DNA from 2 places in the Sphingobium sp. UBA5915 genome. Region 2 is predicted to be linked to the other one. Evidence: riboswitches for the same ligand, from Rfam matches in the RefSeq annotation. Region 2 holds a riboswitch; the other holds the start of a gene.
The links. Region 2 has a riboswitch for cobalamin ahead of cobO (cob(I)yrinic acid a,c-diamide adenosyltransferase). Riboswitches for the same ligand answer to the same signal wherever they lie in the genome.
Positions count from the first base shown of each region.

Region 1 (6,152 bases), on a different contig from region 2:
GCAAGAACCCGCGACACATAGGGGAGCTTGTCGTAAGCACCAGGTCGGATGGCATCGATCGCTGCGCGCGCATCGAAATAGGTGAGGTCGGTGCCGGGAAGCGGCTGGCGAAAAGCATCATTCATCGGCGCAAATCTCTACAGGGCAATTTTTCAGAGTCGAAAATCCTTACCCGCACGCGCGAGGGAGCCGACACCTCTGAAAAGGCGAAGATTTGCGAAGCAAAAGCTGCAAATCGGCGAACTTTGCAAATTTCCCGGACGTTCTAAGTTTGCGGGCGATAGGGCTTGGGTTTGCCGTGCTCGTCGACCGAAACCATTTCAAACTGGCCCTTCACCGCTTGGCTGCGATGAGCGGTCGAAAGGGTTTCGCTGATCATCTCAACCTCGACGGTCATCGAGGAACGCCCATCCAGCGCGATTTAGGCGTGCAGCTCTACGAGTTGGCCGACCGAGACGGGATGGTGAAACGCGATTTGCTCGGGCCGCGCCATGACCACGGCAGCGCGTGCATGATGGCTTGCCGCGATGAAGGCAGCCTTGCCCATGAGGCTCGGCGCCGTGCCACCAAAGAGCGTGCCATAGTGATTGGCCTGCTTGGGAAAAACCTTTTCGCACAATCGCGTCTCCGACGCGGCGGGATGTGTTTCCAACTCTGTCATTTTCAGGGTTCCTTCAGCAAGAGCGCGTGAAATCACAGCCCCTGGTCGATGACCATGGCTGAATTGGCGAACCCTGCTGGGGGCGATTCAGCGAAGTCGCGAAGATTGCGAAATCCTACGCCGCCTGTGATGCGACGGCGCTAAGCTGTTGGTCGGCGTAGCGCCGTGCCAGGACCGCGCAGACCATGAGCTGGATCTGGTGAAAGAACATGAGCGGAAGGATGATGCCGCCCACCTGCGACGTGGCGAACAGGACGCCGGCCATGGGCACGCCGGAGGCGAGACTCTTCTTGGACCCGCAGAACTGAAGGACGATCCGGTCTTCTCGATTGAAGCCCAGCCAGCGCCCAAGAAAGTGGCTGAAGGAAAGGACGACCGTCAACAGCAGGCCTGACAAAAGAGCTATTACGAGCAGATAGGCCAAGGAATGATCGAACTTGGACACCAGGATCAGGACTTTGACGGGCTGACCGGTTGGCACCAGCTTCCAGTCCATGGCAAATTCATCATCGAGTTTTGCAACCCCGTCTGCCATCACCGATCGTTCGCAATCGCTTTCGAAGACGGTGCGGAGGAAGAAGCGCCCTGTTTCCCTGTCTTCAAACTGGCGCGATTCCAGAATATTGCCGCCATGTTCAAAAATGAGTCCGCTGACATGCTGAACAATGCCGGGACGGTCCGGGCAATTGATCACCAGCGTGTACGATCGAGGCATTCAGCGCTCTCCGGAAAGGGAAGCGGCCAGCCTTACGTCGCGATCCATCCTGTCCTTTCACAACAGGGCTGGATCACGACGTGCTGACATCTGGGGTTCCAGGGCTTGTCGCCAAACGCCAGCGACGTCTCCAACAGCGTCTCAGGCAGCGAGTTCTTGTCGGACGATTTCCGCGCCTGCGCCCAGAGCATCGAGCTTGCCCCTCGCCACACGACGGGACAGTGGCGCCATGCCGCAGTTGGTGCTGGGGTAGAGCTTGTCGGCATCCACGAATTGCAGTGCCTTCCTGAGGGTGTCGGCGACTTCTTCCGGCGTCTCGACGGTATCCGTCGCCACGTCGATGGCACCGATCATCACCTTTTTGCCCCTGATGAGTTCGATGAGATCCATCGGAACATGGGAATGATGGCATTCCAGCGAGATGATATCGATCCTGGACTTCTGCAGATTGGGGAAGGTTTCCTCATACTGCCGCCATTCCGATCCCAGCGTCTTCTTCCAGTCGGTATTGGCCTTGATGCCATAGCCATAGCAGATGTGGACCGCCGTTTCGCACTTTAGCCCCTCGGCCGCCTTCTCCAGAGTAGCGATTCCCCAGTCGTTTGCCTCGTCAAAGAAGACATTGAACGCCGGCTCGTCAAACTGGATGATGTCGACGCCCGCAGCCTCCAACTCCCTCGCTTCCTGATTGAGGATCTTGGCGAACTCCCATGCCAGCTTTTCGCGGCTTTTATAGTGGGCGTCGTAGAGCGTATCGATCATCGTCATGGGGCCAGGCAGCGTCCATTTGATCGGCTGATCAGTTTGTGCTCGCAGAAACTTCGCGTCCTCGACGAAAACCGGATTGGGACGGGAGACAGCGCCAACGACCGTCGGCACGCTTGCATCATAGCGATTGCGGATTCTGACGGTTTCGCGCTTTTCAAAATCAACGCCGCTGAGATGTTCGACAAACGTCGTGACGAAATGCTGGCGCGTCTGCTCGCCATCGCCGACGATGGTGATGCCCGCCTGGCGCTGATCTTCCACGGCCAGGCGCAAGGCATCCTGCTTGCCCCCAACCAGTTCCTCGCCCTCCAGCTTCCAGGGCGACCAAAGTATCTCAGGCTGGGCAAGCCAGGACGGCTTTGGCAAGCTGCCAGCGGTGGACGTGGGCAACAATATTTTCATGGATTGTATGACCTTATATTCTCGAATGATCAAAGGGCGAAAGCCGCGGACCATTGCTCAAGCACGGCCCAATGGGGCTTGATGAAGCACTCCTCGGCGAACTTCCCCTGTTCGACAGCCAGCCTGCTCCGTTCCTCCCGGTCATAGACAATGCGGGTGAGCGAATAGTCCTGATACTTCAGGCTTGGCTGATAATGCTCTGCCGCCGCGGAATTGGCGTTGTAAATCTCGGGTCGATAGATTTTCTGGAAGGTCTCCATCACGCTGATCGTGCTGACCAGCTCAAGACTGGTGTAGTCGCCGAGCAGTTCGCCGATATGATAGAAAGCATAGGGTGCCACACTGTTCGGCGGCATGAAATAGCGGACCTTCATGCCCATCTTGGCAAAATACTCGTCGGTCGCGGAGAATTTGTCGTTGCGATACTCAATCCCTAAAATGGGATGTTCGTTCGTGGTCCGGTGATAGACCTCCTTGCTCGACACGCTCAGGCAGATGACTGGCGGCTTGCTGAAATTGTCGCGATAGGCGCGCGAATTCAGGAAATGCTTGAACAGCTTTCCATGCAGGTCACCAAAATCGTTCGGAGCGCCCGCATCGGGGTGGCTCTGCATATACGCCGGCAGAACGACGCTAAAATCATAGTCTCGCACATAAGAGGAGAAATTGTTGCCCACCATGCCGGCGATGCGTTCGCCCGTTTTGCTATCGATAATCGTCGTCTGAAGGATTTCGATCAGAGGGAAGACAGTGTCGCTGTCGTCTGAATCGATGCGCATTTCGGCGGTAATGATCTCAAGCTCGACCGCATATCGGTCGCCTTTGGGGTTGTCCCAATGCGCCAGGGAGTTGAATCGATTGTCGATCATCCGCAACGTATTGCGCAAATTCTCCCGGCGGCTCTCCCCCCTCGCCAAGTTGGCAAAGTTGGTCGTGATGCGCGTATTCTCGGCAGGACGATAATTCTCGTCGAAAGCGATACGGCTGATGCTGAACTCAAAGTCTTGGTGCGCCATGGCGTCATATCCTAATTTCACGCTAGTCACAGGCATGCGAGGTCTCCTTCGGGCCAGCGCGTCGACCGGTCCGTCATGGTTCTGGAATTGTGTGGGATTGGGGCGCGCGCCGCGTCAGCCGAAGATCAGCACGGCACGCAGGCGCATTCGTCGAAAGACGACGGAGCGAAACAGGATTGAAGACATCGACCGATCACCTGCTTTGCCGGGCGGTAGGGTCGTCGGAAGAGCGCGCTGGACGTAGAAGGCCCGGATGGCGATATGCCACGAGCCTGCTTCAAGCGCGATCCGCCGGAGGAACCCCCGTCCGAGGAACGTTATGCCGTCGAAGGCAGGTCTCCTGGCTTACGGGTCATCGCAATGGCTCCGGCCTTCCCGAGCCTCGTGCAAAAGCTCAGTGACACAAAATGGAGCCACCACTCGCCGCTTACAGTTGCGGGGGCAGCGCCGGACTCTGCCCGAAGGGCACCACCGGCTTCCCGTCTTAGCCCCGCCGTCATGCCTGAGGCGGGGAACCTCGACAGGCTCCTTCAACAGCATCGGGAGGCTGCTGTCAAGCAACATATAAAGATTTCTTTATATGCTTCTGCTGAGAGGCGTCCTGAGCGCTCTATTTCCGGTTGGAATGGAGCGCCTTTCAACTCGAAAGGACCAGACCTCAGCCTAGAGGCGGTGGCGATCTCCCGGTCAGGCCTCGGCCATTCGGTCGGCTTCCCGCCAGCGAGCCAGCATTGCGTGATCGGCAAGAACGCGCTCGGTCGCCAAAACCGAGTAGGTGGGGATGGCGTTCGGAGCGTTCAGCCATTTGAGATGGATTAGGGGCCTTGTCATCACCGTCTCAACAATCATGTAGCTTGCGAATCAGGCTGCGGGATAAGGGGCCAAGGTGCTTCGATTCTCGTCTACCGCCACCGCCCGCCCAATTGCAGGGAAGGCGCGTTGCGGGCACGCTGGACGTTCACAGACCTTGCAGCCAGCTCCGATCGGCGTCGCCGCTGTTGGATCATCCAAATCCAGTCCCCGCGAATAGATAAGCCGCGAGGCATGACGAATGTCGCAGCCAAGTCCGACGGCAAATGTCTTGCCCGGCACATCGAAACCCGCGTTGCCACTGCTGACCGTTCGCGCAATCCAAAGGTAGGTGCGGCCGTCAGGCATTTGCGCGATCTGGCGAAGCACCCGGCCGGGCTGCGTGAAGGCCTCGTAGACCTTCCACAGTGGGCAGCTTCCGCCGACACGGGAGAAATGGAAATCGGTTGCCGATTGTCGTTTGGAGATATTGCCGGCACGATCGACCCGCACAAAGAAGAAGGGGATGCCGCGAGCATCGGCGCGTTGGAGCGTCGAAAGCCGATGGCAGATCGTTTCGAAGCCGACCCCGAACCGGCGCCCGAGCTTTTCGATATCATAGGCCTCGGCCTCGGCGGCGGCGAGGAAATCACCATAGGGGAGGATGAGTGCTCCCGCGAAATAGTTGGCCAGACCCACCCTGGCCAGTCTCCGCGCTTCGTCGCCAGACAACAGACTGCTATCGGCCAACTGGTCGATGACGCTGCCCAGTTCCAGAAATGCCAGTTGGGTCGCCATCTGGAAGGCCTGTTGGCCCTGATGCAGGTGGGCGGAGATGTGCAATGTCCGAGTCGCGGGATCATAGCGGCGCTGAGCCGTATCGCTCTCACCCCAGACAATCTGAACATCGTGACGGTCCTTCAGCCACGCAACGAGTCCAGGGTGGACCGAGTGCGGCGCAAGACCGGCCTCTCGATATATCCGCTCAGCTGCCTCATCTAGAGGCTCGACATGATTGTGCCGCGCATAGAAAAAGTCCCGGACTTGCTCGAAGGCCATGCGTGCCGGACCGCCGCTGATCCAGTCGTCTCCCAACTGGGCAGCCATCGCTTCGCTGCGCTCGGCGGCCTCCCGATAACGGCGGTGCAGGGATATGAGCGTCCTTCCCACCGCGGGCATGTTCGTCGCCAGCTCGCGGATTTCCGCGACCGAGATCGCCTCCGCGCTATCGGACAGCGCGTCACGCAGTTCCGTGATGAGTCGCGCTTCCTCATCCTCTGAAAAGAGCTGGACGTCGACGCCAAAGACCGAGTTGATCTTGAGCAGCACTGGGACTGTCAACGGCCGCTGGTTTTGTTCGAGCTGATTGAGATAGCTCGACGAGATGCCGAGCGCATTGGCCAGATCGACCTGCTTGAGCTTCCGTTCCTCGCGCAGCCGCCGCAGCCGCACCCCCATAAAGGCTTTCCGCATGTTCCTGCCCAATCTTCGCAAACTTTGCTAATTTGCAGCATTTCATCCGCAAATCTTCGCACATTCAGCCATTTCTAGCGTAGCAGATGATGCGGATGTTGCGAAGCCATGAAGAATTCTACGGCAAGGCAGCAATGATGAAGGGCAAGATCGCCGGGGGCGCAATCTGCTACACGGGCGACCTGTTCGATCCGGCGCATACGAAATATTCGCTGAACTATTATGCCGGCATAGCGAGCGATCTTAAGAAGGCCGAGTGCCAGGTTCTTGCGATCAAGGATATGGCTAGCTTGTTCCGGCCCCCAGCGGCACGAGCGTTGATCGCTGC
Region 1 is NZ_DJDV01000017.1:4,354-10,505, forward strand. It holds gene acnD (Fe/S-dependent 2-methylisocitrate dehydratase AcnD) at 1-125, opposite strand, end outside; gene B2V90_RS02565 (hypothetical protein) at 266-397, opposite strand; gene B2V90_RS02570 (acyl-CoA thioesterase) at 422-661, opposite strand; partial or broken gene B2V90_RS02575 (bile acid:sodium symporter) at 777-1,088, opposite strand; partial or broken gene purU (formyltetrahydrofolate deformylase) at 1,284-1,376, opposite strand; gene B2V90_RS02585 (methionine synthase) at 1,518-2,546, opposite strand; gene B2V90_RS02590 (DUF1852 domain-containing protein) at 2,576-3,562, opposite strand; cobalamin riboswitch at 3,876-4,097, opposite strand; gene B2V90_RS02595 (short-chain fatty acyl-CoA regulator family protein) at 4,424-5,824, opposite strand; gene B2V90_RS02600 (hypothetical protein) at 5,959-6,152, shown strand, end outside.
Region 1: it holds a riboswitch for cobalamin, as region 2 does, so the genes downstream of both, B2V90_RS02590 (DUF1852 domain-containing protein) here and cobO (cob(I)yrinic acid a,c-diamide adenosyltransferase) in region 2, are expected to answer to the same signal.

Region 2 (6,152 bases):
GCCCATCCCATATCAGCAGGACAATGCCGATGGCGACGCAGGGCAGGGCGATCCAGAGATGATCGAAGGACCGGTTCTCCAGGCTGCCGAGCAACCAGGTCATGATCTCCATGGCGGCGAAGGGATTGGGGGACAGGTTGAGCGCCAGACTGATGCCCGCCTGCGCCAGGGTGGCGACGGCTATCCCTGCCAAAATGAGGGTCAGCGAACTTTCCGACCGCCCCGCCAGAAAGAAGAGCAGGACCAGCGAGAGACAGGCGGAGCCGATCGCCATTGCCGGCAGCATCAGCGCGTGAAGCTGTGCGAAACCGAAATACAGCGCGCCGACCGCCCCCAGGGCCGCCGCGCTCGACGTGCCCAGCACCGATGGTTCAGCCAATGGGTTGCGGAGAAAACCCTGGAGCGAAGCGCCCGAGAGGCCCAGCATCGCGCCGACCGCTAGGCCCAGCAGCGTGCGCGGGATGCGCAGGTCGAACAGGATCGTGCGGGTGACGCTATCGCCATGTCCGGCCAGTGCCGCGAGGATGCGGTGCAGCGGCAGCGGGACAGCGCCCAGCAACAGGGACCCGAATGCCGCAACGGCCATCAACAGGGTCAGCCCGCCCAGCAGGAGCATGCGGCCCCGTAGATTATGGATCATCATTACCATTGGCCGGCCGTGATGTGACGACTATGGCACTTGGCATGATGCACAAGGCTCTTATTCCGGTTTCCGTCCTCTGCCTGCTCGCGACCGCCGCTGGTTCCGCCATTTGGGCGTCGAACGCCGTCGCCGGCCGATCGACCGGCCATGCGCCCAAGCGGATCGTGTCGGTGAATCTGTGCGCCGATCAGCTTGTGCTGGCGCTGGCGGACCGGAACCAGATTGCCGGCCTGACCCGCAACGCCGACGACCGGGAAATGTCGGCCGAGGCGACACGGGCGCAAGGCCTGCCGCTGCTCAGCAGTTCGGCCGAGCATATATTGGCGATCGATCCCGATCTGGTCGTGGGCATGCCCGCCAGCCGCAGCATGGCGCTGGCGGCGCTCAAGGGGCATGATTATCGGACGCTGAACCTTAAAAGTGCGGACCGGCTGGCTGATATTTACGACGCAATCGGGGAAACCGCCGCGGCCCTCGGCCATCCGGAACGCGGAAGGCGTATGATCGCGGCCATGCAACGCGATCTGGCCAGCTTGAAGAAAACGGGGCGCGGGCGGATTGCCGCCTATTATCAGCGACGAGGTTACATGACGGGCACCGGCACGCTGGTGGACGACCTGATGGAACGGATGGGCCTCACCAATCTGGCGGCGAAACTGGGCAAGCCAGCGCTTGCGCAGGTCAGCCTGGAAGAGATGGTGGCGGCACGCCCCGATTTCCTGATTGTCGAAAGCGCGACGGATAAGGTGACGGATCAGGGCAGCGAAATGCTGCATCACCCGGCGCTGCGGGACATTCCCCGCATCAGCATTCCACAGGCCTGGACAGTGTGCGGTAGCGCCGCCTATGTCCGTGCCGCGCATAGCATGTCGGCGCAAATCGCCCGGTTCGACGCGCAGCATCATTAAAATTCAATGCCTCGCTGCGCTTTTACATTCTGTTCGCGGAAAGGGTGTTTGACCTGCGTCATGTCGGTGACGAGGTCCGCCGCGTCGATCAGGGTCTGAGGCGCGTTGCGGCCGGTGATGATGACATGCGTCATCTCAGGCTTGTCCTCCAGTGCGGCCAGAACCTCGTCAAGGGGGAGATAGTCGTATCGCAGCACGATGTTGAGTTCGTCGGCGACAACCATCTGATAGGATGGATCGGCGATCATCCGCTTCACTTCATCCCAAGCAGCGCGCGCAACCGCGATGTCACGGCTGCGGTCCTGCGTGTCCCAGGTAAAGCCTTCACCCATCGGCCTGAATTCGACGAGATCGGGAAAGCGATCGAATACCGCCTTTTCGCCGGTCTGCATCGCCCCCTTCACGAACTGGATGACACCGACCTTCATGCCATGGCCGATGGCGCGGACCACCATGCCGAGCGCAGCGGAGGTCTTGCCCTTGCCAGTGCCGGTATGGACAATGACCAGGCCCTTTTCGACGGTCTTGGACGCAATCTTCTTGTCCTGAGCGACCTTGAGCTTGCGCATCTTCTCCTGATGCTCTGCGTCGGTGCGCGCTTTCACTGAACTGAGCCTGTCATGGCTGAGCAAATGCTGATGATCGACCTCATATCCCCATGTCCTCGACGCATGTGCAACGAAGGCAAGGGATCTGTCGATACGCGGTGCGATCGACCGTCGGGCGGGCCGGGCGTCCGCGTCAGGACGCCGGGCGACCAGCCTGCCGTGGCGACCCCTGCCGCCTGGTCGTCGCTCGCCGGACATGCCGCGCCCCGGTCATTCCCTGGACCAAGGGCAAGAGCGACCCACGCCGGCAGGTCTCCTGGCTCGCAGGTCATCGCCCGTCGCACGCCTTCCCGGACGCATATGTCCAGTGGCCGTTCCGGCAATGGCCGGAACCCGTGCGACGCGCTCACTGCTTACAGTTGCAGGGACAGCCATGGCGTTGGCCGCTCCAAGGCGCGGCCGCACCATATTCCCTATTAAGCCCATGACGGGCACCAGCGCGATCTTTGACGGACATCTTGCGAGTCCGCGCCCGCGCCATAGCGCGGACGGCGCGACCTTGGCAATCGGGCGCAAGGCCGCACCTCTGTTTCGCTATCAGTCGTGGACGAAGCTGGTGGTCGTCATATGGTAGATCGTGGACACCGGCGCGCCGCGCAGCTTCAAGTCGCCCGTCTCTTCCTGGGTAGCGCTCAGGATATAGCGACCCTTGAGGGAAATGGGCAGGGATACCCGGCCTTGACCGTCCGTGGTGAAGCTCTTCGACCATTTGTCGGGCGAAATTGCCAGCAGCTTGGCGGCGGGAACCGGTTTACCCTCACGCATCAGCGTAAAGCTATTCGCGCCCGCAGCCGTCGGGACGATTTCCAGCGGCAGCACCGCCTTTGTGTCCGATCGGCCGGCACGCGCATAATAGATCACGCCTTGCTTCTTGCCCTCCTCGCCCCAGGGTTCGAACACGCTGTCGTCGGTAACGCGGACATCGCCCGCTGGCGCGGCGACCTCGACATAGCCGGCCTTGCGGACCTGAGCCGCATTGGCTGCGCCGATCAGCTTGGGCGCCTTGAGCTTCTCGAACTCCGGATCGCCGCCTTCGGGCAGGGCCTCGGCTGGTTCGCCGAGATAGATGCGGGCAGGGCCATTGCCATCCCGCTCTACCCAGATTTCATGCGCCTGCGCGCTCACCGGCAGGGTCATCAGCGCCAACAGCGCGAGCGGGCATGCTTTCATCGTCTCTCTCCTCATCATTCGTCAGAAACGGAATCCGACCGTGCCCATCACATTGCGCGGCGCGCCGATGAAACAGTCGCCGCGCGCCAGGCAGGACGCGTAATAATGGTTGTTCAGCAGATTTGTCGCGTTGACGGCGAAGCGCCAGCTGTTCCAGTTGATTTCCGCCAGGGCGTCGACAGTCGTCCGCGATGGCGTGACAATGGACCAGATCGCGCTGGTCGATACGCTCTTGCCGCTGTGGACGACGCCGCCGCCCAGCCGGAGCTGGGCTTCGTCCGGCAAGCCAAAGGTCTTGGTCGTCCAGAATGATGCGGTGTGGCGCGGCATATAATCGAGATTGGTGTTCGTTTCCGACTTGAGCTTCGTATAGCCATAATTGGCCAGCAACTCGAAATCGCCCGGCAGGGTGTGGCTGGCCTCGACTTCGAACCCTTTGGTGTTGAGTTCCCCGGATTGCGCGGTGCCGCCAGCAGCGAGGTAGAGCACACGGTTGCGCTCCTTGATCTTGAACGCCGTCGCCGTGACGAGCGTCCCCGGCGCAGGCTGCCATTTGATGCCGGCTTCATATTGGCTACCGGTCTGCGGGCGATAGGGATCGCCAAAGGTGCCGTCGCCATTGTCGATACGGCCCGCGACCGGCAGGAAGCTTTCGGTATAGCTGAAGAAAGGGGAGAAGCCGGCCCCGATTTCGCCGATGATGCCAGCGCGAAAGGTGGTTGCATTGTCCTTCTGCCCGGATGACCCTGTTACCCGATCCCGACGGGCGCCCAGCACGATCGAAACGCGATCGAAAAAGCGCATCTGGTCCTGAACGTAGATACCCAGCTGCTTCTGGCTGTCGGCTAAAAAGGGGCCAGTCGGATCATAGGTTTTCAACGCGGCATAATCGATGTCGTACAGGTCGACGATCTCGGTCCCGCCGGCATTGCGCTTTGCCACCTTGTTCCAGCTATAGTCGATGCCGACCAGCAGTTTATGTTCAAGATTGGCGCCAGTGTTGAACGTAAACAGCAGATTGTTGTCGGTGGAAAAGACATTCATCCGCGCATCGCTGGCATCGGCGGTCAGCCCGATCGTCCGCCCGTCAGTGCCATAAACGGAGAAGGGGTCCTGGGGATTGGAATAGCTGTCGGCATAATGGGTGTTATATTCCAGGTCGCTGTCGATATAGCGCGCCTTGAGGCTGAGTTTCACTTGATCCGAGAAGTCATGGGTGACGAAGGCCGCGCCCTGCAAGGAACGACCGGCATAGCGGTCCCAGCCCGCCTTCCCGACAAATGTGTCGCGATCCAGTTGCGCGCCCGCCACGCGATTGGGCAGGAATGTCCCGACGATCGGCAGGAATTGCGACGTCGATCCGGTATCGTCCTCCTGATACAGGCCGGTCAGAATGATGTCGGTGGCAGGCGTGGGTTGCCAGCGGATCGACGGCGCGAACATGACGCGGTCGTCGGGGACATGATCGATGAACGTGTTGGAGTCGCGCGCCCGCCCGACAAACCGGACAGCCAGGTTGTCGGCGATCGCGAAGTTGACGTCACCCAGCGCTTCCTTGCGATCATAGCTGCCGTAGACGAGGTTTATTTCGCCGCCTGTGGTGAAATTCGGCGTCTTCGTCACAAGGTTCACCAGCCCGCCGATCGAACCTTGCCCGAACAGGACCGAAGCAGGACCGCGCAAAATTTCGACGCGGGAGAAATTATAGGGGTCCGACGTGATCGACGCATAATAAGAGAAGATGTCCCGCATGCCGTCGCGAAACTGCAAGGCATCCAGGCCTCGAATGGTGAAGCCATCGACCCGCGTGTCCCGGCCATAGGGATTGGCGAGCACACCGGCGGCATATTTTACGGTATCGCTGATACTGATCGCGCCCTGCGACAAATAGCGGTCCGCGTCGATGACGGTGATGGGCTGCGGCGTTTCAATGATCGGTGTGTCCGTCTTGGTGCCAGCATATTGGGTGGCGGTGACCATGATCGTGTCGCCGTCCACGCTACTATCGTCCGGCGTCTGTGCGTAGCTTCCGACAGGTGTCGCTACCGCCACCATCGCCACGGAGGATAGTGCCGAAAAACGAATGAAATTCATGACGTCCCCTTTAATCTCTAGGGGTCAAGTATAGCTATTGAGACTATGTTGCAATAGCAGGGTCGGCTGGATCGTTGGGCAGCCATGAAAATATGGCCGTTGCAACGCAGCCCAAGGCTTCCTCCTGCCGGTCATTCCGGCGGACCCGTTCTTCGCCTGTATCGCGAGAGTCTAGCAGATGCCGCCCCTCGGCAGGCTGGAGGACGCCGAAGCCGCGCACATTCGGAAAACAGCGACCTTGGCGTTCCGGTTGGGAAGCATGCGCATTCACGATCCCGCTGGGAGGGCAGAATCGCGTCCACTATCTCTTCGAGGCCGGCCGGCGGTGGCCCGTTATGAATGGTGGATTCTGTGCCGCAAAGCTGACTAGGCGCGGCACCAAAGACTGTTCGCCAAAATCGGGACTGACATTGGGCTGCACAGCTAACGTACCAGCGTGTCTGTGAGTGGTCGGGGAGACAGGATTCGAACCTGCGACATCCTGCTCCCAAAGCAGGCGCGCTACCGGACTGCGCCACTCCCCGACTGGCTATCCCCTTAGCTTTCCGTTGGATTGAGAAGCAAGCGAAAAGCGCTTTCGTGGCAAGCCACGGCAGAACAAGGCGTGATTCTGCAAAGGGAGTCCCGGAATATTCCCGAACTTTGTTCGCGGGACGTTCCTGTGCAACCAAACGGGCCGGAATGCGACTGGAATCGCACCTGGCCCTATCACGCGAAAGGCACTCGCAT
Region 2 is NZ_DJDV01000058.1:49,773-55,924, reverse strand. It holds gene B2V90_RS10455 (FecCD family ABC transporter permease) at 1-643, opposite strand, end outside; gene B2V90_RS10450 (ABC transporter substrate-binding protein) at 685-1,551, shown strand; gene cobO (cob(I)yrinic acid a,c-diamide adenosyltransferase) at 1,548-2,156, opposite strand; cobalamin riboswitch at 2,389-2,612, opposite strand; gene B2V90_RS10440 (DUF4198 domain-containing protein) at 2,697-3,329, opposite strand; gene B2V90_RS10435 (TonB-dependent siderophore receptor) at 3,351-5,384, opposite strand; tRNA gene B2V90_RS10430 (tRNA-Pro) at 5,871-5,947, opposite strand; gene B2V90_RS10425 (class I SAM-dependent methyltransferase) at 6,151-6,152, shown strand, end outside.